DNA from 2 places in the Oceanobacillus locisalsi genome. Region 1 is predicted to be linked to the other one. Evidence: riboswitches for the same ligand, from Rfam matches in the RefSeq annotation. Region 1 holds a riboswitch; the other holds the start of a gene.
The links. A riboswitch is a leader RNA that binds a small molecule or an ion and turns the genes downstream of it on or off. The one in region 1 is predicted to bind FMN.
Positions count from the first base shown of each region.

Region 2: it holds a riboswitch for FMN, as region 1 does, so the genes downstream of both, ACFQ19_RS10690 (ECF transporter S component) here and ribD (bifunctional diaminohydroxyphosphoribosylaminopyrimidine deaminase/5-amino-6-(5-phosphoribosylamino)uracil reductase RibD) in region 1, are expected to answer to the same signal.

Region 1 is NZ_JBHTKK010000023.1:29,053-43,955, forward strand. Features, by position in the region: gene ACFQ19_RS15925 (6-phospho-alpha-glucosidase) at 1-413, shown strand, start outside; gene ACFQ19_RS15930 (alpha-glucoside-specific PTS transporter subunit IIBC) at 605-2,212, shown strand; gene ACFQ19_RS15935 (hypothetical protein) at 2,299-2,754, shown strand; gene ACFQ19_RS15940 (J domain-containing protein) at 3,262-4,605, shown strand; gene ACFQ19_RS15945 (hypothetical protein) at 4,666-5,391, opposite strand; gene ACFQ19_RS15950 (YjjG family noncanonical pyrimidine nucleotidase) at 5,882-6,565, shown strand; gene ACFQ19_RS15955 (ring-cleaving dioxygenase) at 6,631-7,569, opposite strand; gene ACFQ19_RS15960 (MarR family winged helix-turn-helix transcriptional regulator) at 7,630-8,067, opposite strand; gene ribH (6,7-dimethyl-8-ribityllumazine synthase) at 8,243-8,710, opposite strand; gene ribA (GTP cyclohydrolase II) at 8,713-9,912, opposite strand; gene ACFQ19_RS15975 (riboflavin synthase) at 9,923-10,549, opposite strand; gene ribD (bifunctional diaminohydroxyphosphoribosylaminopyrimidine deaminase/5-amino-6-(5-phosphoribosylamino)uracil reductase RibD) at 10,482-11,609, opposite strand; FMN riboswitch at 11,753-11,890, opposite strand; gene ACFQ19_RS15985 (sodium/glutamate symporter) at 12,320-13,726, shown strand; gene ACFQ19_RS15990 (BCCT family transporter) at 14,149-14,903, shown strand, end outside.
Region 2 is NZ_JBHTKK010000011.1:105,233-120,135, forward strand. Features, by position in the region: gene ACFQ19_RS10665 (glucose-6-phosphate isomerase) at 1-963, opposite strand, end outside; gene yugI (S1 domain-containing post-transcriptional regulator GSP13) at 1,166-1,534, opposite strand; gene ACFQ19_RS10675 (potassium channel family protein) at 1,996-2,994, opposite strand; gene ACFQ19_RS10680 (thioredoxin family protein) at 3,161-3,715, opposite strand; gene ACFQ19_RS10685 (M20/M25/M40 family metallo-hydrolase) at 3,835-4,899, shown strand; FMN riboswitch at 4,987-5,111, shown strand; gene ACFQ19_RS10690 (ECF transporter S component) at 5,315-5,896, shown strand; gene ACFQ19_RS10695 (hypothetical protein) at 6,033-6,392, opposite strand; gene ACFQ19_RS10700 (1,4-dihydroxy-2-naphthoate polyprenyltransferase) at 6,426-7,361, opposite strand; gene ACFQ19_RS10705 (isochorismate synthase) at 7,653-9,053, shown strand; gene menD (2-succinyl-5-enolpyruvyl-6-hydroxy-3-cyclohexene-1-carboxylic-acid synthase) at 9,058-10,803, shown strand; gene menH (2-succinyl-6-hydroxy-2,4-cyclohexadiene-1-carboxylate synthase) at 10,800-11,600, shown strand; gene menB (1,4-dihydroxy-2-naphthoyl-CoA synthase) at 11,628-12,446, shown strand; gene ACFQ19_RS10725 (o-succinylbenzoate--CoA ligase) at 12,570-14,006, shown strand; gene ACFQ19_RS10730 (mechanosensitive ion channel) at 14,131-14,903, shown strand, end outside.

The DNA of each region.
Region 1 (14,903 bases):
AAAAAGGAACTGCAAAAGAAACAGCATTAGAGATTGGAGCACATGCTACTTATATTGTCGACTTGGCCTGTGCATTAAGCTACAATACGCATGAACGTATGCTTATTATGGTTGAAAATAATGGAGCAATCAGTAACTTCGACGCTACTGCAATGGTTGAAATCCCTTGTCTGGTAGGTTCTAAAGGAGCAGAACCATTATCTATCGGGTCAGTACCGACATTCCAAAAAGGATTAATGGAGCAACAAGTAGCTGTTGAAAAATTAGCGGTAGAAGCTTACACAGAAGGCTCTAAGCAAAAATTATATCAGGCATTCGCCCTGAGTAAAACAATTCCTAGTGCGGATATTGCAAAAGATCTTTTAGATGAACTCATTGAAGCAAATAAAGATTATTGGCCAACACTGCATTAATGGCTGGTTAATTTCCATGTATTCATTAGCGGGCTCCAAACAAAGTATCAAATAACCACTGTTTGGAGCCTTTCTTTCATAGGCCATACAGAATCGTTGTTTCTATTTCTATATGTGAAAAGAATCAGATTACTAGCCTTTCCTTTTAACATCTTTGAAAACGCTTAAAACAATAAGAGGAGGAATTTTAGATGTTACAAAAAATTCAACGGTTCGGAGGGGCCATGTTTACTCCTGTACTGTTATTTGCATTTGCCGGTATCATGGTTGCATTAGCTTCCGTGTTTCAGAACCCTCTTATCATGGGGTCATTGGCTAACGAAGATACACTATGGTTTCAATTATGGGATATTGTCGCTTCAGGGGCTTGGACAGTATTCCGACAAATGGAACTATTATTTGTCATCGGTCTTCCCATTGGGTTGGCCAAAAAAGCACATGCCCGAGCAGTCATGGAATCTTTGGTCATCTACTTAACCTTTAATTACTTTATATCCTCTATTTTACAATATTTTGGAGGTTCATTTGGGGTTGATTTTTCTGCTGATCCAGAAGCCAGTGAAACAACAGGCCTTACATTAATTGCAGGAATTAAAACATTAGACACCAGTATCATTGGATCTATCGCAATAGCCGCTTTAGTCGTATGGCTTCACAATAGATATTTTGATAAAAAGCTTCCGGAATGGCTCGGAATTTTCCAAGGTTCAGCTTATGTGGTAATCTTAGGTTTTATTGTCACTTTACCTTTGGCTTTTCTGACATGCTTGATATGGCCAATGGTGCAAAATGGAATAAATTCTTTACAAACATTCTTTATCAGTTCTGGGTCAGTTGGCATTTTTGTGTATAGCTTCCTTGTCCGAATATTAATTCCAACAGGATTACATCATTTCGTCTATGCACCTTTTATGTTAGGACCTGCAATTGTCAGCGAAGGAATTCAGGTGAACTGGTTAAATAACCTATCTGAATTTGCCCAGTCACAAGAATCATTAAAAACCTTATTTCCTGCCGGAGGTTTTTCTCTATATGGATGTGTGAAAATGTTTGCTCCTCCAGGCATTGCCTTTGCCTTTTATAAAACGGCAAAACCAGAGAATCGGAAAAAAGTATTAGCACTAGTCGTTCCAGCAACCATAACAGCTGTTGTCGCAGGAATAACCGAACCAATTGAATTCACATTCCTTTTCATAGCTCCTGTTCTCTTTGTGGTTTATTCTCTATTAGGGGCAGTTATGGCCGTTGTTATGTACCAATTTGGGGTCAGCGGAGATTTTAGCAGCGGTCTGATTAACAGTGCTGCCAGAAACTGGATTCCACTATTTGGAAATCATTGGGATACTTACGTTATTCAATTTATAATAGGTATTGCTTTTGTCTTTATCTATTACTATGTCTTTAAGTACCTTATTTTAAAGATGAAATTGCAGACACCTGGACGAGAAGAGACAGGAAATGTCAAATTATATACTAAAAAAGATTATAAAGAGAAAAAGAATGAAACAGAGGATGATGGTTCAAAACCGAAGGCATCTGAAAACAAAGAAAAGGCAATGTTGTTTTTAGAAGGTCTGGGCGGTGCAGAAAATATTGAATCTGTCACCAACTGTGCTACCCGTTTAAGACTAAACGTAAAAGACCCTTCCCTTGTAGAAGATGATGCCTTTTTTAAAGAGGCAGGAGGTATGGGTCTGGTAAAAAATAATAATGCTATTCAAATTATTGTGGGACTTTCCGTTCCAAACGTCAGAGAAGAATTTGAAGCATTATTGAATCAACAAGACTCTACTGAATAAATGAAAATTATCATTTAGTTTACTAACGAAGGGAGGAGCACGAATCCTCCTTCCTTTGTTCACTCATAACAGGAGGTATTTACACATTGAGAAATCAACACGCTGTCCAACACCCAAAAAGATATATCAATTCTTTAATCACTTTCTATCTTCTTCTTCCTTTTGCCTATCTAGGCTATGTTATGTTTTCAATGAGTCAAACCAATAACAACTATTATGATTTCCTTTATAGCGATCCATTAAATTCCATTCTTTTATTATCTGTCATGATATGTCTCATTTGGGCTTATATACTATGGAAACTAAAAGAACAAAACCAATATACAGCCCTTCCGTCTTATCTAATGTGTATGGCAATATCACAACTATTTATTGGTAATATTATTGGAGTAGTCTTCACATTTATTACAAGAGTAAAAACAAAATCACTTCAACCAGGTGCTAATTCTCAAAAAAGAGAATTGCAATGTAAGCTGCTTACGATCTTAAATATTGTTCTAACTCTTATTGTGGTTACCGCCTTTATTAGGTTATCTTTTTAACTTTTTTTCGTATTTACGCTTATACAACTTATCCTTCTTTCTCTCTTCACCTTAAGCACATTTTGCCGGTAAAAACCGGCATTTTTATTGTTCATAGATAAAAATAACTTACAATATAAGTTTTACACTCTCTGCTGGTTCCTCTAACAAACACAAGCTTCCATTCCGTAAAACGATTAAAAATAGAACAGGTTTTTCTAAAAGTGACTTCTCCTAAGCATATATAACATCTAAACTATATCTACACTCTTTCTGCCATGTTCTTGCGAGATTTGAAAAGAACAGCTACAATGAAAAGCGGACATAGAAGCTAACTTGTATCACCACGATAGATTGTTACAGAATGAAGATTGTTAAAAATAGAATCTTTTTTCTCTTTTAAAATTAAAAATACAACAACTGACTCCTTCTATTACATAAATAGAAGGATTTAATCAGTCTATATCAACAAGGATACAGTAATAAACTCTATCCTTTTTTGACCGTAAATAATGAGGAGTTATCAATATGAGTACAATAAAGAACGAAAGCTATTATAAGATTCTTGGCACAACAGCAAATATTGGCCAAGCAAGAATCGAAGAAAAGTATCTGGAGGCTTTGGAGAAACACCCGCTGGAAACAGATCCAGAAACCTATAACAAAATACAGGAAGCTTACGACGTTTTAAAAGATCCTGAAAAAAGAGCCGCCTATGATGAGGCGCGTAAAAGTAACAAGAACAAAAAGACACAAACAAAACAAGTGGAAACGGATGCCCCTGCAAAAGCGGAGCAACACCATATAAAGGAAGCAGAAACCGAAGCGAACGATACAAAACAGCCTAATGAAGCAGAACAATTAATTATTGATGCAAAAAAAGCAATGGATAACGAAGATAATCAAACAGCATTTGAACTTTATAAAAAAATAAATCAACTCGTACCTGACAGCGGAGAAGTGAAGTTCAAGTTATTAAAGCTCGCCAGTCTAAATGATGATGTAGACGAGATGGAAAAAGTATTTTCAGAGATTCTGCCTCTTGCTGCAAGTGATGAGGAATTACAAATGATTTATAATTTAAAAGCTGGCATATATCGGGATAATAGCTATTTTGATAAAGCTATTGAAACCTACGAGCAATTATTTCAAATGTTTCCTGAACAAACCGTCATGTTTGTGCCAGCCCTGGCAGATTTGTATATTCAAACAGGCCAATCAGACAAAGCAATGCAGCTGATGGAACAGTCACAACCTCGGGAAGAAGATACAAAAACAATCACATCCTTCTATCTGTCTTGGATTAACCTGATTATTACCACAGAAAAATGGTCTCTCTTATCTAAAGTTATATCCAAATTTAAAAAACACATCAAGCATATTTCAGACGATGTTGAACAAAATCAACTAAAAAATGAACTGATGGAGCAGTATAGGTATTTTCATCAAGAGGCACTTTTTCAAGAGGCTGAAATCTACACCAGCTTAGCAGATGCTCTTAAATCACCAGAAAATGATGATATAAAACAAGCCCATCAAGAAACGAAAAAGCAAGCACAGCTACAGAAAGATATCCGCAAGTTGTTTCATGATAAAAATGTCCATCAATTACTTTACTATAAAGCTTATGAATGGTTCTATACCGGGAAAATAGCACCTGCCAAAATAATGGCTGTCACTAAAGAATTACCTATTTCTGTCAGACAGCAGCTTGAAAGCGACAAAGAGAACTATGCTGCAGGAATTATGCAATTGAAAAAGAAATATCCGTTCATCTATAAATCATATCAAGATAAATGGAACAATCTGTTTGAGCAGTTGACTGCAGGGCTCAGCCGCCAGGAAAAAAGAAAATTAGGTAAGAAGAAATAAAGCATTTCCAAAGAAAAAAGCTGTCACTTTCATCAATTATGTTATGAGGGTGGCAGCTTTTTAATTGGAGTTGTTATTTATCTTGAAAAACAGATAACTAACATAAGCAATCCAAAAAATAAAAAGAAAGCTCACCACTTCATTCAACAAATTAATATTTGTATGATAAATCGTCATCGAAATAAAATTGATCAGTGTTCCAATAAAAAGGAAAATGGATAACATAACAGAAAAGTAAAAAAACTTTTTCTTTTGCATGTATACATATAATATATACCCATGTGTACTTAACCAGATAACCATGCTGAGATTTGCTATAATGTATAGACTAATTGAAAGTCCGCCGCCATGAACAGCCCATTCAAATAATTGTCTAGCAAATTCACGGTCGCTCCCTATTGTTGTATACCGATTCATAACAAAGCTCATTATCATTGCCTGCATCATCAGAGAAGCGGCATTAATAATAAAATAAGCCACACCAAACAACATTCCGATAAGATTGAGTATCGAGGAGTTTTCATCTTCTTGCTTCCGAAACAGTGTAAACAACAAAACAGGAAAAATCGCAACAAATACAAATAGAATTGCTTTACTTCCATGATCTATACTAAAATACCAAGAATGTTCGGAATAATATATTAAGGCGTTATGTATCCATTCTGTTTGATCTGCTGCTTGATTTTCCATTGGATAAAGTATCCCCTGATAAACAACAGCAATCCCGATCCAAATGATAATGGAAAAAATATAAATAACTCCCAGGGTTCCTCCAAGCTTATACACGGCTATCCATCCCCTCTCTTATAGTTTCCATTTTTCTTCATCTCTCAATTATTTATAAGCAGACATTTGTATACCTCTATTATGAATCAATGTATCATTAAACTGTTTAAATAGGAAGAAAGGGATTTCAATTAAACAAAGGAGATTTCATCGATGTATATCGTTCAGAAAGGGAAATATCTTTGGCCCCTGATGCTCGATCTCATTTTAAGTACGAATTACATGCTGTATCGAAAAAATTCTCCATGAAAACAGCAATTTTATTTGCAGCAGCAGGTTGTGTACTAACAAGAATCCTTATCCCATCTCATTTATTAGCTCCATTTGCGACCTTTACCAGAGCTGAAATCGCTGTTTTAAGCTACCTTGATTGTTAAGGAAGCTTAAAACAGCTGCACCTCTTATATAAATTTCAATCCGTCGTCACTCTCCTCCATTATTGATACAATAAATATGCAACGTGTTCAAAGGAGAGAGGGGGAACAAAACAATGAAATACGACGTCATCTTTTTTGATATGGATGATACCTTGTTTGATTTTGGCAAATCCGAACAGGCAGCTTTACAAAAAACATTTGAAGCCTTTGGATTGTCGAATGGTTTAGCTGATTATCGAACCAGCTACAGGGAAATCAGCAAGGTACTCTGGGGAGAATTAGAGCAAGGGAAGCTGTCGATAACTAAATTAGGATCCGAACGCTTTAGAAGATTATTCGAAAAGCATGGCCTTTCTATGGATGGAACAGCATTTAACCATGCTTATCTTGAAAATTTAAGCAAAGAAATATATCTAATGGATGGTGCTGACACATTATTTGATTCGCTTCCTGGACAGCGTTCCGCGATTATCACAAATGGATTTAAGCATGTGCAATTACCTAAGATAGAAAATTCACCGCTTCAAAACACATTTGAAGCAGTAATTATTTCAGAGGAGACAGGTTTTCAAAAACCGGACCGTCGCATATTTGATGATGCTTTTTCCAAGCTTGGACTCACTGATAAAGCAAGCGCATTAATGGTTGGAGATTCTTTAACTTCGGATATGCAAGGCGGAATAAATTATGGAATCGACACATGCTGGTTTAACCCTGACCATAAGGAAAATACGGCAGGGATAGCGCCAACATATGAAATTAACCATTTAACAGAGCTTATTCCGATTGTTAAATGAGGGACAGGCAAAGAAGGAATGTTCCATATGAAACCTTCCTTCTTTGCCTGTTTTTACTGTCTTTTTTATTTAATCGGAGCTAGATTTGCTTCAATTTCAGTACGCTTCTCTTCTAAAAATGGTGGTAAATCAAGTTTTTCTCCTAAATGCTCTATATCTCCATCTACCGTGAATCCCGGACCATCTGTTGCGATTTCAAATAAAATACCATTGGATTCACGGAAATATAAGCTTTTAAAGTAGAAACGATCCACGATCCCAGATGTTCGGAATCCGCGTTCCTTGACTTGTTCTTCCCAATATGGAAGCTCTTCCTCATTTTTTACACGAATCGCTATATGATGAACACTGCCGCGGCCTGGTCTTTCAGAGGGGCCGTCTAAATATTTCACAACGATTTCACCAAAAACCTGACCTGGAACAGATTGAAAAATCGCTTCCCGATCGCTGCGGCTGACCTCTGTGTAACCAAACATATCTGTCAATGTGGACGCCAGCTTATCCAGTCTTCTTACGGTTATCTCCATGGACCCCATACCTTGGATTTGATGTTCCACAGGTACTTCCGACTTTTCCCAGGTTTCCCAGTGATCTATTTTTTCTCCATTTCCAACAAGCAATACCATTTGCAGCCCTTCTAGATCTTCAAATTTCATCGCTGTGCGATTGGCATACGTGGTTATCCCACCGTGTAGTACATTATACGTATCAAAACGTTTCTCCCAATAATACAGGCTCTCTTCTGACGGAACCAATAATCCAATTCGAGTAATGGCATTGGTCCCACGATATGTGTTGCCAACCATCGGGATTTCAAAAAAGGTTAACTCTGTACCCGGGCTGCCTGTTTTATCACCATAAAATAAGTGATACATGGAAGGGTCATCTTGGTTCACTGTCATTTTCACCCGACGCAAGCCTAAAACATCCCGATAAAAGCTATTATTTTCATTTGCATTTTTAGTAACCATCGAAATATGATGGTGTCCTGGAATGGTATACATCAATTATCTCTCCTTTATCAGTTTACTAGTCAAGTCATGATCAAAAAAATAATAAACGTTTTAATTTTTTAATCTGTTTTCTGTATGCTTCTGCAACTTTGACATAAGCGTATATAGTGTCCGCTGTTCTTCTTCTGTCAAACAGTCATCGACCACAGACGTTTGAAAAGCCAGCTGGTGTTCAAAAACTTCTTCTATCTTGGTTTCTCCCTTTGAAGTCAAACTTATCCATTTCGTTTTCCAATCCTGCTTACGTTGAATATATCCGTCCTGTTCCAGCCGTGTAAGCATCCGTGAAATGCCTCCTTCTGACACCGTTACTCGGGAAGCTAGTTCACTTTGCGTGAGAGGCTGATAAGACCAAATCTGGTTTAATACATCAAATTGGGCAACCGTAATATCAAATTGCTTTAGAAAGTCATTGGACAGCAGATTGCTCTGATGCATAAAGCGGGCAATTCGCAGCCAAATCAAGGAACCAAGGGTATTCTTTTTCATTCGCCTCATATCCTTTCTTTTATATCATTTTACTACTCAAGTGAGATGAAAACAACAAAAATATTTTTAATTAAATATATTTATTTATCTATGGAGTCACAACATCATTATTGTATGCCCTTATCCTTTAAGAAAGGCCGCCCGTGATACAGACAGCCTTTCTTCTCATACCTATTTAAGCATGCATCAATTTATTTAATGACATCATTTCTAATAAGCCTAATGCAGCTTCTCCGCCATTATTTCCTGCTTTCGTACCCGCTCTCTCCAAAGCTTGTTCAATCGTTTCTGTTGTCAACACACCAAACATAACCGGAATGTCTGCATGCAGACCGATTTGTGCAATACCTTTGGCCGCTTCATTACTAACCAGCTCATAATGTGTGGTCGCTCCACGAATCACTGCTCCGAGTGTAATAATGCCATCGTATTTTTTTGTTTTTTCTACTTGTTTTGTAATATATGGAAGTTCAAATGCACCCGGTACCCAGTAAACATCGATGTCTTCTTCTTTCACCCCATGTCTTTTTAGGATGTCTTTAGCACCTCCCAATAATTTCGAAGTGATCAGTTCATTAAACCTTGCAATGGTAATAGCTACTTTTAATTGCTCTCCTTGAAACATTCCTTCATATACAGCCATAATTATTCTCCCTCCACTGATAATAAATGATGAAATTTATCTTTTTTAACTTTTAAATAATGTTTGTTTTCATGATAAACCGTTGTTTCTATCGGCATCCGTTCAGCTACATCAATACCATATTGCTGCAGCTCGTTCACTTTATCCGGGTTATTTGTCAGCAGCCGGATTGTTGAGATTCCTTCTTTTTTCAATAACCATGCAGCGATATCATAATGCCGTTCATCTGGCAGAAATCCAAGAGTAACGTTCGCTTCATAAGTATCTGCTCCTTGCTCCTGCAATTCATAGGTTTTCAGTTTATTAAGCAGCCCAATTCCTCTTCCTTCTTGCCTTAAATATAGAATCGCACCGCGTCCTTCCGCTGCAATGATTTTCATTGCCTGCTCTAACTGTTCACCGCAATCACAGCGATGCGATCCAAAAATATCTCCAGTCAAACATTCTGAATGTACGCGGACTAAAACGGGTTCTTGATTATCTTTCATGTCTCCCATAGACAATACAAGCTGGTCTTTCCCTTCTCTATCCTGATAAAGAGACAAATCAAATTCGCCATGTTTAGTTGGTAATTTTACTTTTGCATTTGCTTGCATCCTGGAATAAGTTAAATAATCAGCAAGTTCTTCAACGGTTATCATCGGCATATTCCATTCCGCTGCCAGCTGTTTTAAATCCTGCAGCCGGGCCATTGTTCCGTCTTCCTTTAAAATTTCACAAATATAAGCTGCTTCACTATCTCCTGCCAGCTTTGCCAAATCCACGGCTGCTTCCGTATGCCCTCTGCGTTCCAACACACCGCCATTCTTCGCGATTAACGGAAAAATGTGCCCAGGCCTATTGAAATCAGCAGCTTGGGTATCTATATTTGCCAGCTCTTGAATTGTTTTTGCCCGTTCAAATACAGAAATCCCTGTAGCGGTTTCCTTATGGTCCACACTGATGGTAAATGCTGTTCGATATTCATCTGTATTTTCTTGCGTCATTTCCCATAAATTTAAATTCCCGGCAATTTGTTCGGAGACCGGAGCGCAAATTAACCCCCGGGCATGTTTTGTCATAAAGTTGATGGTTTCCGCAGTAGCTTTACTGGAAAGACCGACTAAATCACCTTCTGCCTCTCTATTCTCATCATCCGCAACAATAATCAGTCTTCCTTGTTGCAATGCAGTAATAGCTGCTTCGATATGTTGTATTGTCATAATCTTCCCTCTATTCTCCAATATATTTACGCAACATCTCATTCTTTTCCGTACCTATCATAGCTTTAATATATTTTCCGAGTATATCCGTTTCTACATTTACGAATTCACCTTGTTTTAATTGCCCCAGATTGGTATGATCCATGGAATAAGGAATGAGTGAAACACTAAAGGACCCTGCCGTAACAGCTGACACCGTTAAACTTGTCCCATTAATCGCTACCGAACCTTGGGCTACAATTTCCCCTTGAATTTGCGGTGGATAATAAAAAGTGAGAATGATGGAATTCTCCTTTTTAACTTTTTTGATCAATCGCGTTGTTGTGTCGACATGACCAGACACAATGTGCCCCTCCAAGCGCGCATTCGCAGATAACGCTCGTTCCAGATTCACCGGTGCATGTACTTGTACATCAGCGAAAATCGATTTTTGAAAGGTTTCCGGCATAATATCCACCGTAAAATCGGAATCGGTTACTTCGGTGGCAGTTAAACAGACACCATTCATTGCCATACTGTCTCCAACATGATAATCGTGCAAAAGTTCCTGCGAGGCAGCGCACGTCAATTCAATATGGCGACTTGCTTTTTGGATTCGTTTGACAGTCCCTATTTCCTGAATCAAACCTGTAAACATCCTTCTTCCCCCTCTTATTGACTATTCGTACATCCTCACCGACTGCTTCCACGCACTGCAAAACTAAAGGCGTTGTTGCTGAAACGTCTCTATCGCTAGAGAACGCAGGCACACCATTGCCGCCAATTAACTTTGGCGAGATATACGAAATCACTTCTTCAAACATACCCTCTGCCAAAAATGCATCATGTATCTTACTTCCACCCTCTACATAAACCGATTGAATTCCCGCCTGCTGCAAATAATCAACGACTTTTGGAATGGTCCAATGTTCATTCGGGATCAAGTGAACATGCGCAGGAATATTTGCTATAGAATCAGTTTTGGTAAATACCCAGACAGGTGCACCTTCTCCGAAAATGTGATATTTTTCAAAATCCAGTGTTTGCCCGCTCCGGTCTAAAATGATTCGCACAGGCGGGAAATCGGTAATGGTCTCCGGCAATAACGTCGGATTGTCAGCTAAAACGGTCCCGCTCCCTGTTAAAATAGCCTGATAACATTGCCGCTCTTCATGTACTTTTTTATATGTTTCTTCTCCTGTAAGGTATGTCCGTTGAAACGGATTAACCGAAAGCTTCCCATCCAGACTGACAGCTTGTTTTAATACAATATAAGGGTGCTGTCTTCTATGAAAATAGTTATAGTGTTTATTCAAATCTTCCGCCTCTTCCTGCAATATACCGGAAACAACCTGTATCCCTTGTGCTTCTAAATAGGCTTTTCCTTTCCCTGCTACAACAGGATTGGGATCAAGCTGCGCAATCACCACTTTGGAAATGCCGCTATCTATAATCATTTGGGTACAAGGAGGCTGCTTTCCGGTATGATTGCATGGCTCCAGCGTCACGTATAATGTTGCATCACATATATCTTCGGGGGATTCACATTTTTCGATGGCCATTTTTTCTGCATGCTTCTCGCCGTATTTCGGATGATAGCCAGTTGCCAAAAGGCTATTTTCTTTCACAATGACGGCACCGACTAATGGGTTAGTATATGTGTATCCTCTGCCTAACCACGCAAGCTCTATCGCTTTTTCCATGTATCGTTCGTCCATGTGTCTCCTCCCTTCTCGTGAACGTCAAAAAGCCCCGTGAAAATGTTTCACGGGGCATACTTAAATAAAAGCTGTCCAATTCACCTAAACAAGATCTTGTGTACACAAAATGAATACACTTCGCCTATTTATGTGCTGACGTTCGTTTTCTTCTCCCATCCAGACTATTACTGTCGGCTCTAGAATCTCACTAGATCCACCGCTAAACGCGGGTCACGGACTTCAAACTTTGCTTGTTTGTCACCGCCGGTCGGGAATTACACCCTGCCCCGAAGAATAATATTAAATTTTGTTATTACCTTAAATGCTTTAATATTCTAACATGTTAAAAATGATAATATCAGTAAAAAGTATAAAATGCAAGACATTATTTTTATCACGAGTTAACGTTAATTGAAAAAAAGACAATTCTTTATTATTTTTTATCCTTTATTTCATACTTTAAATTCCCGATAAATAATCAATCAACCACCTACTTCACCTAAGAACATGATATACCAAAAGTAAAATTAAAAAAGCAATATATACAAGATAAAGCAGTTATTTCAAGTTCTAATCCAGCATAATCAAACGATATACTCATGCAACATTGACACACTAAAGAGAAAATGTCATGTTTTTCATAGAGTTATAGCGGGTACAGTGAAATTCAATATTTTTTTATTTCCAATTGAAAACCTTCTTAAAATTTTATAGAAAGGAGTTTATCTATGTCCTTACAAATTGTCGGTTTTGCTGTTGTTATACTAGCCGCTCTGCTCGTAATCGGGAAGCTTATCCGGTTGAAAATCCCCATCCTTCAAAAGCTCTTCTTACCTACGTCTTTGATAGGTGGTTTCTTAGCACTCTTATTGGGACCAGAGGTATTAGGTCGTCTAACTACAGACGGTTTTCTTGATGCTGGCTTCTTTACGGAAGATATGGTAGAAGTTTGGGCGGGTTTACCTGAGCTATTGATTAATATTGTTTTTGCATGTTTATTTATTGGATTTATCTTACCAAAACCTAAAAAGATGTGGAGGATTGGCGGACCGCAAATAGCCTTAGGCTATACAATGTCTTGGGCTCAATACGTAGTAGGTATATTACTAGCACTTACCGTGTTAAGCCCCCTCTTTGGACTTAGTCCTGCAGCAGGAGCACTCATTGAAATTAGTTTTGTTGGCGGCCATGGCACCGCTGCAGGGTTACAAAGTACATTTGAAGAACTCGGATTCTCCGAAGGTTATGACCTTGCTATTAGTTTAGCAACGGTAGGAATACTGTCCGGGGTAATAATTGGTATGATTATGGTGAATTGGGCTGCACGCAAAGGGAAATCGCAGACGTTACATCATCCCGATGAGATTTCTTTTGAACAACAAACGGGAATTCTAAATAAAGAACACCGTGAATCATCAGGTACGAAAACTACCTCCCCGCTATCGATTGAAACATTTGCATTTCATTTAGGGTTAATTGGTATTTCGATATTCATTGGTTATGTACTATTGGAAGCGTTTATTTGGCTAGAAGCTGCAACGTATGGAAGTGCGCTGGATATTTATTTATTTGAATATGTTCCTTTGTTTCCATTCGCAATGATTGGCGGGATAATTGTTCAAATCTTTATATCCCGTTTTGATCGTCATGAATTAGTTGATCGAGATACGATTAACACCATACAAGGAGTAGCACTAGATTTTCTAATTATTAGTGCCATGGCTTCACTAAGCTTACAAGTAATTGGAGCTAATATCATTCCATTTATTTTACTTGCCGTTGTTGGTATAGCTATTAATGTCTTCCTCTTCCTATATCTCGGACCTAAAATGATTCCGAGTTACTGGTTTGAACGAGGAATTGGGGATTTTGGTCAAAGTACCGGAGTTGCAGCGACCGGAATAATGCTTATGCGTATCGTGGATGCAGAGAATAAATCTCCTGCACTCAATGCATTTGGTTATAAACAAATATTATTTGAACCAATGGTTGGCGGCGGACTTGTAACTGCTGCTTCCGTACCATTTATCATCCAATTTGGTGCAATTCCTGTATTAATAGCAGTGATTTTATTAACCATTGCATTTTGGTTATTAGGTACCCTATACTTTGGAAAAATGAAAGAATCCGATTAGCATAGGAGCAACAGCATGCGTACTATTTCATGCTGTTGCTTTTTCTCATTATGGGTATCTTTAGAGAAACTTAAATTCGTATATTTCGTCACTGGATGTGCAACATTGTTATCTCTTCTGCACCTTCTTTAACAAATAATCATTATTGCAAAAAAAGAGATAATTTCAAATAAGAAAGGAGGATTGACAATTATATTAAAGTCATTTAGGGTATAGAACGGTGGAATTATACTTCCGTTTTGGAGTATGATTCCACTTTTTCTTTTTCTGCGTTTCTATGTGTCATATTTCGTGAAAAAATAACGTGTCGAGACATTTTCGCATTTCCCCTCGTAGCAAAACCATTTATTCATAGAATATAATTTAGATTCGGAGAAAGAATAACACCAAAGAATAAATAACAAACTGGAGGAAAGAAATTAATGCAGTCTTCAAATAAAAAGAAGAAGTCTTTAGATTTACCTACATTCCTATTAAGTGGCGGAGCACTTATCCTATTTGTCATCGTTGCACTCATTAATGCAGACTTTGTTTCAAATATGGTGGACACCTTATTTGGCTGGTCAGCTACTTATTTTGGAATGATTTATCAAATCGTCATACTTGGAACATTTTTTATTGCACTGATATTAGCCTTTACGAAATACGGAAAAATACGACTGGGTAATGTGGATAAGCCAGAAATGAGTACATTTAAATGGATTGCCATTATCATGTGTACTTTATTAGCAGGAGGCGGCGTTTTTTGGGCAGCCGCAGAACCACTTAGTCACTTTTTGGAGGTTCCGCCTCATTTTTCCGGTATCGAAAATGCATCTCCAGAAGCCGTTGTACCTGCACTTACCATGAGCTTTGTTGATTGGGGTTTTCTATCATGGGCTATTTTAGGGACACTCGGTACGATTGTGCTAATGTACTCTCACTATCATAAAGGGATGCCATTAAAACCAAGATCGCTTCTCTATCCAATCTTTGGAGAGAAAGTCATTTATAAAAGCGTATTTGGGACCATTGTTGACACTTTTGCCATTATTTCCGTTGCAGCCGGAACGATTGGTCCGATTGGGTTCTTAGGGTTGCAAGCTGGTTATGGAATAAGTTCTCTCACAAACTTGCCAAACAACTTGACCCTCCATATCACTATTATTATTTTACTCGTGATTGCAGCAGCTATCTC
Region 2 (14,903 bases), on a different contig from region 1:
TCTTCCTTCCTGGATATATTGTCCAAGCGAATGTAAATCCGTTGAGAAGTTTGCGGATGACGGGTAAATACCCTTTTGATCTTTTCCTTCACTTTCGCCAAATAGCTGTTTCCACCATTCAGAGAAATATTGAAGGGATGGTTCATAATTAATAAGCAATTCCGTTACTTTTCCTTTTTGATACAGGACGTTACGTACAGTTGCATATTGGTAAGCTGGGTTTCTGTTTAAATCAGGTACAGCCAAATCTTCCATCGCTGCCTGCGCACCTTTCATGATGGCATCAATATCAATATTGCTTGCGGCGATTGGCAGCAGTCCTACCGCGGTCAAGACAGAATAACGGCCGCCGACATCGTCCGGAATAACAAATGTTTCATAACCAGCTTCGTCCGCTGTTGTTTTTAAAGCTCCGCGCTGTCGGTCTGTTGTTGCGTAGATACGTTTTTTCGCTTCTTCTTCACCATATTTTTCGTCCAGCAGGTTTTTAAAGAATCGGAAAGCAATAGCAGGTTCTGTAGTTGTTCCGCTTTTGGAAATAACATTAATTGAGAAATCTTTATCTTTTAGTATGTCAGTTAATTCACTCATATAAGTAGAACTTAAATGATTTCCGGCAAAAATAATTTGAGGCGCATTTCTTTCTTCAGCAGAAAGAAGGTTTTGAAAGGAGTGGTTTAGCATTTCTACAGCTGCTTTCGCTCCAAGGTAAGAACCGCCGATACCAATAACAAGGAGAATATCGGAATCATTTTTAATTTTTTCTGCACTTTTTTTTATCCGTGCAAATTCTTCCTGGTCATAATTTTTCGGAAGGTCGACCCAGCCTAAAAAGTCATTGCCTGCACCAATTTTTTCATGAATCATCTGATGAGCACGTAAAACAAATGGAGACAAATTTTTCATTTCATCTTTATCAAAAAATGAAAGTGCTTTATCATAGTTAAAAGTTACATGTGTCATTTATATTTCCTCCTCTAAAATTGCTTCCATATCTGTTTCTACTTTAAGCCATTAATATGATGAAATCAAGAAGGAAGGCCTGAAGAGCTTTCGTAAAAGAGGCTTTTAAATGCAATCTGACGAAAGTGAAAACAGATGAAAAAAGATCTAAAAAAAGCATCCAAGTACACAATCGGAATGTGATACTTGGATGCCTATTCGCTTATTTATTTTTTGTTTGGTCAATCCAGTCTTGCAATTTGTCTTTAAGAATATTAAAACCGCCAGAGTCATTGCTGGAATCATCATCTTTTGCAGTATACGTTTGCTTTGCAGTTTCCTCCGGTGCTTCTTCTGTCGCACGAATAGATAAAGAAATTTTTCCTTTTTCTTCATCAATTTGGATGATCTTCACATTAACTGTGTCACCAACACTTAAATAATCGTTAATATCTTTCACATAACCGTGGGTGATTTCAGAAATATGAACTAACCCTTGTGTATCTCCGTCAATGGCGACAAAGGCACCATAAGGCTGGATACCAGTTACTTTTCCTTCTATTACTTGACCGATTTCTACGTTTGTAGTCATATGAAACAACTCCTATATCTTTTTCAGTTCTATATAACTTGAAATTAATATTTTCCTTCCTGACACTCGCTACGGAAAAACACTACGCTTTCCATGGGCTTGTCCTCAGCCTCCTCGAAAAAGAAAACCGCTTTTTCTGCGGGGTCTTCACACTGCGCTTTCCCATAGGAGTCTCCGTGTTTTTCCTTCGCTAGTTATGGTGCTTAATTCTAAAATAAATGGCTTCAATTTTTAGCACAAAAGACAGGTTTATTAATTCAATTTATATATTATGCGTTATCCAAAGCGGATGGAAAAAGAAAAGGCAGCTTTTGTAAGCTCTGTATTGACTTCGGCAAGAAAACCAGTAAGTCAATTTTAAAATCTTTTTCTTCATCTTTTGAACATGTCCTTTTTTCACAATATATTATTTTACCATAAACACTAGGCGTTAGCTACTCTGACAATTTAAATAAGGCTGCTTATCGATGGACCATGCAGATAACGATGTCTTTTTCTTTTAGCACACATGCAATTTTAGGGTGCAGCATATAGTCCTTCCCGCGAAGAATACCAATCACCATATACCCTTTTTCTAAAAAGGGGGGGACAGCTTCCGAATACGTTTTTCCAATCAGTGAATCGGGCAGCGGGAGATGGATAAATTTTTGTTGTGTCAAAAGATGGTAAATATCTTCAAAAGGGGTTGCTTGTACTTCTGGATCTAATTCATGAAAAAACAGACTGCTCATAAAATCATTGGAGCGAATTATCGTGGTAGCTCCGGCGCGGCCGGCATTATCGATTTGCTTTTCAGATAAAATCTCAGAAACAATTGGAATATCCTGGTTATTGCCGCGGATAGCGATGGTAGTCAGAATTGCCTGGGTATCTGATTCATAATCTGTTTTTTGATTATCTGCTGCAATAAATACGCAAGCTGCATCCTTTATTTTCGCCATATGTAAAATGTCATCTTCTGTTGCGTTTCCTTTGATATAATGGACTGGTAATTTGGTATAGGATAAGTTGTCCAAACTGCGGTCGATAATAACAATTTTTTTATTGGAATAATGACGAATGATTAAATCAACAAGCCGCCGGGTCCGTTCGTTAAAACCGACAAATATATAATGGTTATTACCATGAAAAGCCAGTTTGCCTTCCTGTGATTTCTTTTCACGTTTACTGACAGTAGTAGATAAGGAGGCAATATAAAATGCAATTAACCCGCCACCGCTCAGAACTAAAAATGCAGCAAGCAGCCTCCCTGGTATGGTTTCGGGTATGAAATCTCCATAACCGACAGTAGAACCGGTAATAAGCGCCCACCAGATGCCATCAAAAACGGTAGGAAAACGATCCGGTTCCATTAAATTAATAAGAAATCCGAAAATCGGCATCGTAATCAGGACAAGTAAAAGGAGTTTTAAAATATTTGGAACACGGTGGTAAAGAAGTTTAAGAAAACGGTCATTCATTTGAGAGCCCTCCAATCTGTATAGGTTAGTATGACTGATAGAAGGAGAGCTTATTCGTTGCCGGCAGATGTTTTCAGGAGGAGTTCATGGAGGGGAAATGATGCTATTCACATCATTTCAGACAAATAAAAACACTGATTCAGCGAATATGAATCAGTGTTGAAAATTAGATAGACTGTATTGTTTGTTTGATACTTTCATAAACAATGGACCAGTTTTCCGGATTGTCACGATACGATTTGGTAATAAAGCGATGCATTTGTTTTTGCTTTTCTCCGAAGTCTTCTGCATCCTTTGGCGGCAATTGCGCCCGGGATTCATCAATAGAGGCCTGGATTTTTTCTGCTCTCGGTCCCCATTTCCCGACTTCATTTCCTTCTGCGTCCATAAAAATGACGATAGGGATGGATCTGGCTGTGCCATTAGTGAGGTATTGGTCCATTAATTCAAGGTTATCATCCCGCAACAAGGCTTTCACAGGCATCTGGACGGCCTCTGAAATTTTGAGAAGAACCGGCATATTTAACATGGCATCTCCGCACCAGTCTTCTGTAAGAATAATAGCTCTTAAATTCTTATTTTTTGTTTCTTCAAAGAAATCCTCATCTGCAGGTAATGAAAAGTTATCGTAAATGTATAATAAATCTTCTTTATTTACTTCCATCGCTTCAATGTATTCATCTGGATTCATCCCTTTTTCATACCACGCATTTAATGTCATTTGTATCCCTCATTTCAATTATTTGATATAGTAAGTGTACCCTTTTCTGTGAATTTGGTAAACAAAAGATGCACATGATATATAGGCTAGAGAGGGAAGTAATTGGGAGTTTAAGTAATATGACGGACACACAATATGATGTATTAATGGATCTGCTTCACACGCCTTCTCCATCAAGCATGGAAATGGCAATTCAAAAGAAATGGATCCATTATGTGCAGGAGTATGCGGATGAAATCAGAACAGACCATGTTGGCAATGCGATAGCTGTGTTAAATCCGGATGCTCCGTTTAAAGTCCTTTTAGCAGGCCATTGTGATGAAATCGGCCTGGTTATTCAACGTATCGATGAACGTGGCTTTATATTTTTTGATAAAATGGGCGTTATCAATCCGAAAGCGGCTATTGGTATGCGAGTGACTGTGCTTGGGTATCAAGAAACCGTGACAGGAGTTATTGGCGTCAATGCACAGCACCAAGGCGGGGCAAAAGGTGACTTTGATGTGCAGGACTTATATATGGACTGCGGTTTTCAAACAAAGGAAGAAGCACTGCATAAGGTACAGGTTGGCGATCTTTGTGTATTTAAAACAGAACCGGAAATTTTACAGGACCGATATATTTCAGCGAGAGGATTAGATAACCGTACGGGAGCTTTCATGGTTGCAGAAGTGATTCGCAGGCTTTCGGAAAAGGATATTCCAATCGGCGTTTACGGTGCGAGTACGGTAAATGAAGAAACCAATATGGGAGGCGCCTATTTTGCAGCGGCAGGGATAGAGCCGGACTTTGCTATTGGTATCGATGTTACATTTGCAACCGATTATCCAAATGTGGATACGAGAAAGTTGGTAGAAGTTCATTTAGAAGGCGGACCTGTTTTAGCCAAAGGTGCACCTATTCATCGCAAAGTGAATCAGTGGCTGGAAGAAGCAGCTGCAGAAAAATCGATTCCTTTACAATATGAACTGACACCTGCAGCGACAAGAACAGACGCGGATAAGATGCGCTATACAGGGAAAGGCGTGCCAGTAGCGCTGGTATCTTTACCGTTAAGATACATGCATTCTCCTGTAGAAACAGTGAGTAAGCAAGATATGGAACAGGAAGTTGACTTACTGGTTACGATGCTTGCAAAGCTGACCGGAAAAGAGAACCTGGATCCACTTCAGGACGATATGTAATGGAAAAATAAACTATATTGAATTCAACATTTTTCTCTTGCCAAACGAAATAAATGTGGTATACTTAAGTTAAATTTAATATTCGATTCCAATCTTCGGGGCAGGGTGTAATTCCCGACCGGCGGATATAGTCCGCGAGCTGCAATTTATTTGCAGTTGATCTGGTGAAATTCCGGAACCGACAGTGATAGTCTGGATGGGAGAAGATGTCGAGCTTATTTTTATTTAACAATGCGTATGTATATTAGCGTATTTATTTAGCGATGACTCCAAACCCTAAAGCCTCAAGAGCTTTAGGGTTTTTTAGCGGGGGAACAGAAAGATTTTTCTGCTTCTATGAATTGCTTGGGGGATAAAAAAGTATCGAACCTTCATCACGAGTTGGAATCGAAAAAATGATGGAGGAGGAAAGCTGATGCAAAAAAAGAAGAAAAATCAGCTGTTAAAGTTAATTATTATCGCGTTATTAAGTACCGTTTCGCTTGTTTTATTTTTTATTAATTTTCCATTACCTTTTTTACCAACACCCTATTTAAAAGTAGATTTCAGTGATGTTCCTGCGTTAATCGCGTCATTGATATTCTCGCCAATTGCCGGAGTGCTGGTAGTCGGATTTAAAAATTTATTATATCTGGCTGTGTCCGGTTCGGGAGAGCCGATTGGAGTTCTATCCAATTTTGTGGCAGGACTTATGATTGTTTTGCCGGTGTCTCTGATTTATCATCGTATAAAAGGGCTGAAAGGTATGATAACAGGACTGGCGGCAGGAACCGTGATTATGGCGGTCGGAATGAGTGTACTCAATTACTACTTTATTTTACCGGCATACGGCTGGTTTATGGGCTGGGAGATGTCTGACCAAGTGAAGTGGATTACCGTTATAGGCGGTGTACTGCCATTTAATATTATAAAAGGAATTATTATCGCGATTTTGTTTATCCCGCTATTTAAAAAAATGCAAAGCTGGATTCAACAGCAGCGAACCAGATTTATATAAGAATATAAGAAAAGCAGAGACCAGGTAAAGCGTCTCTGCTTTTCTTATGAAAAGTTGCGCCAAAGCCGCTTGCGTCTTGACGGACAAGGTATGGAAGCTTTAGCGCATACAAATGATGTTTTTTTAGCTCAGATCGTTATTCTGCATCTGACGCCTCTTCTACCAGCATTCTTGCGGTAGGTAAAGCTTCCAGTCTTTCTTTAGGAATGGGCTTGCCGGATTTTTCACTTAATCCGTACGTGCCTTCTTCGATTTTTTGCAGGGCAAGATCAATTTCTTGCAAATTTTCTTGCCGCATATATTCCAGACTGGCATCCCGTTCCTGTTCAAATTGTTCTGTACCTAAATCAGCTGGATGATTATTGATCGTCACTGAAGCAAGTTCATCTTCCTGGTTGTCAGCTGACTCTGTAGATGTTTCGGCTTCTTCTCTCATTTCCAGCAGTTGTTTCTTGAAATGAGCAATATCTTTCTCAGTTAAATGTTTTGCTTGCATGATACCATCCTTTCTTTCAGATTACATCCATGCTTACAGTAAACCGGAAATCAATAAAGAGATACCTAAAAGCAGACCATATATGGTATTGGTTTTCCCGGTATTTTTCATGGCCGGCATCATATCAATAGCTTGCGTTTTCCCTTTAAATCCTTTAATTACACCGATAGCCGGCAGTGCACTTAATAAAGTGAGGAATGACCATACAGGGAGAATACCGATTAAAATCAGTATGATGGTTATTGCGAAAGCTGCAATAAACAAGAAGGCAAGCAGATTAATGGAATTTGGCCTGCCGAGAAGTACCGCAATGGTTTTTCTTCCGCCTCTTTTATCTCCGTCCCGATCCCGGATATTGTTCGCAAAGTTAATGCAGCCGATAAATATCGTTACTGGGATAGAAATCCAGATCATTTCCATCGTAACGGCGGAGGTCTGAATATAATAGGTAATTCCGATAATCACCGACCCCATCAGAACACCGGAGAATATTTCTCCAAAAGGTGTATAGGAAATCGGAATAGGACCCCCAGTATATAAATAGCCGATTGCCATACAAAATAAACCAATAATTGCAATCCACCAGCTGGAAACAATACATATGTAGATACCGATGCCAATGGATATAGCATAAAAAATAAGGGCAATATTACGTATCCGTTCCGGGTGCATCCCGTCACGCACAATGGAACCGCCGATGCCGACAGACTGATCGTTATCTAACCCGCGCACGAAATCATAGTATTCATTAAACATATTGGTAGCTGCCTGAATAAGTAAAGAAGCAATCATCATGGCCAAAAACAGCAGCCAATTAATGGTTCCTTCGTTAAAAGCAATCATTGTCCCGACAAAGACAGGGACAAAGGAGGCAGTCAGTGTGTGCGGTCGCATTAACCGCCACCATTTATGAAATCCTTCCCGTTCATTCAATAATTCTTTTATCTCAGCTGTATCTTTTGTCGTCATTATGGGCTTCCTCCTAAAAAACGATATCGTATTTATTTTAGTGAAGAGGCAAGAGCGTGTCAATCCAATTTTGCGGGACAGAGCCCCGATTGTCGACTGAAAATTTGAAAAGAAGGATGGATTTCAATCAATTATAAGGCTTTTCTTGAGAAAGTAACAAAAAGGGCATAAAATAAGGAGAGATATTAAAATTACCAGTCTTATTAATGAAAGGATATTCAAAGACTGCGCTATAATCATATTATTTTTAATGCAGTATTTGAACACGTATGATTACGGAGGTTTATCATCATGATGGAAGTAAAAGAAAAACAGTTTACAGCTGATTTGGAAGCTGCGATGCAATCTGTTCAGACAGATCAGCAAGAAAGACTGTTTAGTTATACTGAAAAAATAAATCAGGCTCCTTTATATAGATTTTTAGAAAAAGCGGGGGAGTTGACGTTTCCGCGCACCTTTTGGTCGAGCGCAGACGAAGATTTTCAAATGGCGGGAGCAGGGCATGCTGTGGAGCTGTCTGTGGAAGCTTCTAAAAATCGCTATCAGCAAGTAGAAGCGGATTGGAATGCTTTATTAAAGAACGCTGTTATTTCTAACCCGTACCATATGTCGGGAACTGGCGTTGTGGCGATGGGTGGTTTTTCATTTGATCCGTTAAAACCGCGGACCAAACTATGGGAAAACTTCCCAAGTAACCATTTCTCCGTTCCAAATTATATTTTAACACATACAAATGGTAATTATTACCTTACTATAAATCGTCTTCTTCTTCCAAGAGAAGAATATGAAACGGTGCGGGAGGAATTGCAAACCTATCGTCATACGTTATTAGATAGTGCGGTTTATCAAGATAATAACCATGTATTGCGTGTGCTAAGTAAAAGGGAAATAGCGCCGGAACAATGGAAAGAAACGATAAAAAAAGCAACAAACGTCATGAAAAATACAGCAATTGATAAAATTGTTCTTGCTAGAGAAGTGCGGCTTCGTTTTCACCAGTCAGCAAACGTTCCAGACATTCTGAAACGCCTTGTAGACACCCAATCCAATTCCTATGTATTTGCCTATGAAATGGGAGAGGATTGTTTTCTTGGAGCTACGCCGGAACGTCTTGTGAAAGTAAAAGGGGAGGATGTATTGTCTACCTGTTTGGCTGGCACGGCGCCGCGCGGAAAAACCATGGAAGAAGATGAGACAATAGCGAACCATCTTTTTGAAGATCCGAAGAACAGGGAAGAGCATGATTATGTCGTGCAGATGATCCGCAGTACTATGGAGGCATATTGTACAGATGTTACCGTTCCGGATGAGCCGGCTGTGCATCAATATAAAACATTGCAGCATTTATATACGCCGGTACGGGCCAAGCTCCAAAAGAATCATCATATTTTTTCTATTATCAGCGGACTTCATCCGACACCGGCATTAGGAGGAACTCCGAGAGAAGATGCGCTGGCATTTATCCGCGACAATGAATTATTGGACCGGGGCTGGTATGGAGCGCCTATCGGCTGGGTGGACAGTAATAAGCACGGGGAGTTTGCAGTTGCTTTACGTTCTGCATTGATCCAACAAGATGAAGCTTCTTTGTTTGCGGGCTGCGGCATTGTGGAAGATTCCATCCCAGAGAGTGAATATGAAGAAACAAAGATTAAGTTAATGCCGATGTTATCTGTTTTAGGAGTGGATTAGAATAATGAATTACACAGAGAGTTTAACACGTTACACTGCCAATTTTATTGATGAGCTGGCGGGGAACGGAATGACAGATGTCGTTATTTCACCTGGTTCCAGATCTACTCCCTTAGCACTGACATTCAGGGAGCATCCATCGATTAAGGATTGGATTGTGATTGATGAGCGTTCAGCCGGCTTTTTTGCTTTGGGATTAGCGAAAAAAACCAATCGGCCGGTCGCTTTAGTATGTACATCTGGTACAGCTGCTGCGAATTATTATCCTGCGATTGTGGAGGCTTTTTACAGCAGGGTGCCGCTTCTGGTTTTGACAGCGGATCGTCCGCATGAATTGCGTCAAGTTGGTGCCCCTCAAGCTATTGAGCAAATCAAAATGTATGGGGATTACGTCAAATGGTTTCATGAAATGGCGGTCCCAGAAGCAACGCCGCAGATGCTTGGGTATGCACGCCGAAAAGCAGCACAGGCATTTGCATACACAGAACAGGCGAACAAAGGCCCTGTCCAAGTGAATTTCCCATTCAGAGAACCACTTGCTCCGGATTTCACGCTTCCTGATATTTGGAATACAGAAGCAGACACCAAGCGTACGGACATGAACAGAATAGAAGGGGTCAAACATTTGGCTGAGGAACAAGTAGAGGAAATTGCAGACCTTTTCCATTCTTCCCAAAAAGGACTCCTTGTCTGCGGTCCGGAGATGAATGGGGATTTTGCTGCGTCTGTATGTCAATTAGCTCAAAGCTGGAATATTCCTATTTTAGCAGACCCCTTATCGCAGCTGCGGACAGGCGGCCATGAAAAAAGCCATGTTATTGAAGCGTATGATGCTTTCTTGCGTGATGCAGAAATACGAGCACAATTGCAGCCGGATTATATCATTCGTTTTGGTGCCATGCCTGTATCCAAAGCATATTTATTTTTTGTGAAAGAACATTTGTCTATTCCGCAGTTTGTGGTAGAGGCGGACGCAGGTTTTCGTGATCCTACTGGTAATGACACAGCCTACATCTATACAGACCCTAAGTACTTATGTGAACAATTAATCGCAAAAGCGCCGGACGAACAGCGCGGTGGAACATGGTTACAAGAATGGCAAAACGATAATCAAACGGCAAAGTATCACTTGTTAGCAGGAGTAGAAGAACAAGTGACAGAAGGAGAGGTTGTCCGAGGAATTGCAGATGTTATTCCTGATGATACAACGCTTTATGTCGGAAACAGTATGGCTGTCCGTGATGTAGACAGCTTTTTTATGGCGTCTTCTAAACGCATTTCCATTCTCTGCAACCGTGGAGCGAATGGTATTGACGGCGTGATTTCCAGTGCGGTCGGAGCAACTGCTGCTGGAGAGCGGGTAACGCTTTTGATCGGTGATCTGTCCTTCTTCCATGATATGAACGGACTGCTGGCAGCTAAACAATATCAGCTGCCGATCACGATTGTGCTTGTCAATAATAACGGGGGCGGCATTTTCTCTTTTCTGCCGCAAGCAAATGACAAAAAGCATTTTGAACCTATTTTTGGTACGCCGGCTGATTTGCCTTTTGAAAAGGCGGGAGAACTATATGGCGCTGCTTATACCGTTGTTTCAACGGAACAGGCGTTAAAAACACAGCTGCAGCACAGTTATCAACAGGAAGGTTTATCTATCATTGAAGTGAAAACGGACCGTGATGAAAATACGCGCTGGCATCGAGATAAATGGGACCGTATTATTACAGAGATAAAAGAGGGTTGGCAATGAATGCAGATGGCTTACAATATGATATCATCGGTCAGGGAGAGCCTATCCTGTTTCTGCATGGTTTTACAGGGACGCGCGAAACATGGAGAGAGGTCAGTTCTTGCTTCAGCGAATATCAATGTATTCTCGTTGATTTACCGGGGCACGGGAAAACGGACAGTCCTATTACGTCCATGAAAGATTGCTGTTCTTTGCTGGCAGCAATGTTGGATCAATTAGGAATAAGCCAAACACATGTGGTCGGTTATTCGATGGGAGGAAGAACGGCGTTAAGCTTTGCGATGTATTATCCGGAATATATTGCTTCGCTGGTATTAGAGAGTGCTTCGCCGGGATTAAAGGAGGAACCTGCACGGCAGGAACGTAAAGAAAAGGATGAACAATTGGCCCGGCGTATTTTGGAACAAGGCGTTGAGGAGTTTGTGAACAATTGGCAGGAACTTCCTTTATTCGCTACTCAAAAACGGCTCCCGGATAGGGAACAGAGAAAAATTCGGGAAGAACGCCTTTCTCAGAATGCGGAAGGTTTGGCAATGTCGCTCCGTACAATGGGGACAGGGGTGCAGCCCTCGTGGTGGAACGATTTGCCGCAACTTCCGCACTCCACGTTACTCATTGTCGGAGAAGAGGATGAGAAATTTGTTGCCATGAATCGTCATATGCAGACATCAATCCCGCGGGTGACCTTCCTTATCTGTGCCGACGCGGGTCATGCTGTTCATGTGGAAAAATCGCGAAACTTTGGTAAAATGGTAAATGGGTTCTTCCGTGAAAATCATATTGATATTACGAGATAAACCATCAGTTCGAAAGGAGTCATAAATATGACAGTAGAATGGAAAAAAGAAAAGAACTTTGAAGAAATTATTTATGAAAAATACAACGGCATTGCAAAAGTAACCATTAACCGTCCTGAAAAACGGAATGCATTTACGCCAAATACCGTAAATGAAATGATTGCGGCTTTTACGGATGCACGTGATGATTCATCTATCGGTGTTATCATTTTGGCCGGAGAAGGAGAGAAAGCATTTTGTTCCGGCGGAGACCAGTCCGTCCGCGGTCACGGCGGTTATGTCGGCGGCGACGAAGTTCCGCGCTTGAATGTCCTTGATCTGCAGCGTTTAATCCGTACGATTCCAAAACCGGTAATTGCGATGGTATCCGGATATGCCATCGGCGGCGGACACGTTCTTCATGTTGTTTGTGATTTAACAATCGCGGCAGATAATGCGATTTTCGGACAAACTGGACCAAAAGTGGGCAGCTTTGATGCTGGTTATGGTGCCGGATACTTAGCTCGTATGGTCGGTCATAAACGTGCCCGTGAAATTTGGTACTTATGCCGTCAGTATAATGCCGAAGAAGCGTATGACATGGGCTTGGTAAATACAGTCGTACCTTTAGAAAAATTAGAAGAAGAAACATTGCAATGGTGCGAAGAAATCTTAGAAAAATCACCGATGGCTTTACGTTTCTTGAAAGCATCCTTCAATGCAGATACCGATGGCTTGGCTGGTTTGCAGCAGCTTGGCGGCGATGCAACACTGCTTTATTATACAACAGAGGAAGCGAAAGAAGGCAGAGATGCCTTTAAAGAAAAAAGAAAACCGAACTTTAGACAGTTCCCAAGATTCCCTTAAGATGATGTTTGATTAAAGATATTTTAAGCGGATAGTGCAGAAACCTTTGCCCATCGTGCAAAGGTTTCTTTTCGCAAAGAAAGGAATATACAAAAGAAACTGATAACAATGGAGGAAGAAAAAATGTGTACAGTTATTCCTCATTGGCTTGATAAACAAGCTGATTTATCCCCGAATGATATTGCGGTGGAGTTGAAAGATGGAACCACGATCACTTTTAGCCGGCTAGCTGAAAATAGCAGAGAAAAAGCGAGAAAACTCGTTGCTGCTAATGTAACAAAAGGGGATCATGTTGCCATTCTTTCAGGTAACAGTATAGAAATGATGGAGACCATCCATGCATGCAGTTATCTAGGGGCCGTAGTTGTATTGCTGAATATGCGCTTAACTGCTTATGAAATGAAACAGCAAATGCAGGATGCAAATGTGACGCTTCTTATTATAGAAACAGAGAAAAAAGAACTGACCGAATGCAGACAGATAACGTTTGAACAACTGGAGGATTTGGAAGCTGACCGGGAGATGCAACTTATAGAAGAAATAAATCTGGACAAGGTTTTTACGATGATGTATACATCCGGAACATCCGGTTTTCCGAAGGCTGTGCAGCATACGTATGGAAATCACTGGTGGAGTGCCACAAGCTCCAGTTTAAATTTTGGCCAGCATCATGATGACAAGTGGCTAGTACCGCTGCCGCTTTTCCATGTGAGCGGTCTGTCCACGATGTTAAAAGGAATCATATACGGTATGCCAATTTATTTATTGGAAAAATTTGATGTAGAAGAGGTACATGATGCGATTATGCACAAGCAAGTAACCATGGCCTCTGTCGTCACAGTGATGCTGCAGCGTCTGGTAAATTATCTCGGAGATGCAAGTTATCCAGAAGCATTTCGCTGCATGCTGCTTGGGGGAGGACCTGCTCCGGAAACATTATTGCAACAAACAAAAGAAAAACAAATCCCGGTGTTTCAATCCTATGGAATGACGGAAACAGCTTCTCAAATTGTTACCCTAAGCCCCAAAGATGCACTTCGTAAAATTGGCTCAGCAGGAAAACCGCTTTTTCCGGCACAATTAACCATACGAGGAAAACAGGCGGGCGAAGTAGGGGAGATTCTGGTGAAAGGTCCCATGGTGACAACAGGTTATTTTAATCGCCCCGAAGCGAACGAACAAACATTTTCAAATGGCTGGCTGGCAACAGGAGATGTTGGATATCTCGATGAAGAAGGTTTTTTATATGTCGTTGACCGCCGCAGTGATCTGATTATTTCCGGTGGTGAAAATGTGTATCCATCCGAAATTGAGAATGTCCTGTTGCAGATGGAAGAAATCTTTGAAGCGGGAGTAACTGGTAAAAAAGATTCGGAATGGGGAGAAGTTCCGGTTGCATTTGTAGTTGCGGATGATAACCTGACCACGGATGCCATGTTTTCCTTTTTAAGAGACAGGCTGGCACAATATAAACAGCCGAAGGAAATCTATATTACCGACGAATTGCCAAGGAACGCAGCGAATAAATTAGTCCGGCATGCGTTAAAAAAGCTTTTTTAAAAGCTTGGCCGAAAAGATGAAAAGGACATCATGTTAGTAAAGAAATATTTCAGGAAAAAATAGGTTTAGCTCTCTTATATGACGGGTAGCGCTTACTATACTGCATAGAGAGGAGCAAAAATCAATGGAAAACTTTATGAATGATTACTTTTCAGCTAGTTTTTGGACAGGGGTTCAAAATGTCATTATAGCCCTTGTTGTACTTCTTGTCGTTTGGCTTATCGCGAAATGGATAAGTAATATGGTAGCTAAAGCATTAAAAAATACAAAGTGGGACGATAAATTATTTAATCGATTCCGGTTAAAAGAGGAGCCGGTCCAATCGGATAAGATTATCTCCAAAGCAGTTTATTACATACTGCTGCTTGTAGGTTTCATCTTATTCTTTAATATCCTTAACATGTCGATGATTGCAAATCCTTTATCGGATTTGATCTCTACATTCTTAAACTTTATCCCTGCAGTCATTAAGGCAGCGTTAATTTTGCTATTGGCTTGGATTATTGCGACAATTGCGCAATGGCTGATTGTAGAAGGAAGTAAGAAATTACGCATTCAGCGCCTGTTTTCTAAAGCGGGCATTGCGGATTCCGAAGAAGGTATTCGCAAAACAATTGAATCAGCAGGTAAATTCGCTTTTTATCTTATCTTGCTGTTATTTATTCCTGGAATCCTTCAGGCTTTAAATATCCAAGGTGTCGCCGAGCCATTCAGCGGCTTACTGTCGACAATATTGAACTTTATTCCTAAACTTGCTGCTGCCGTACTTATTTTTGCAGTAGGCTGGTTTGTCGGCAAAATTGTCCGCAGTATTGTAACGAATTTATTAGAAGCAGCAGGAACAGAGAAATGGATTCAGAAATTAAAATTAGCCAATGTGTTTGAGGGAACATCTTT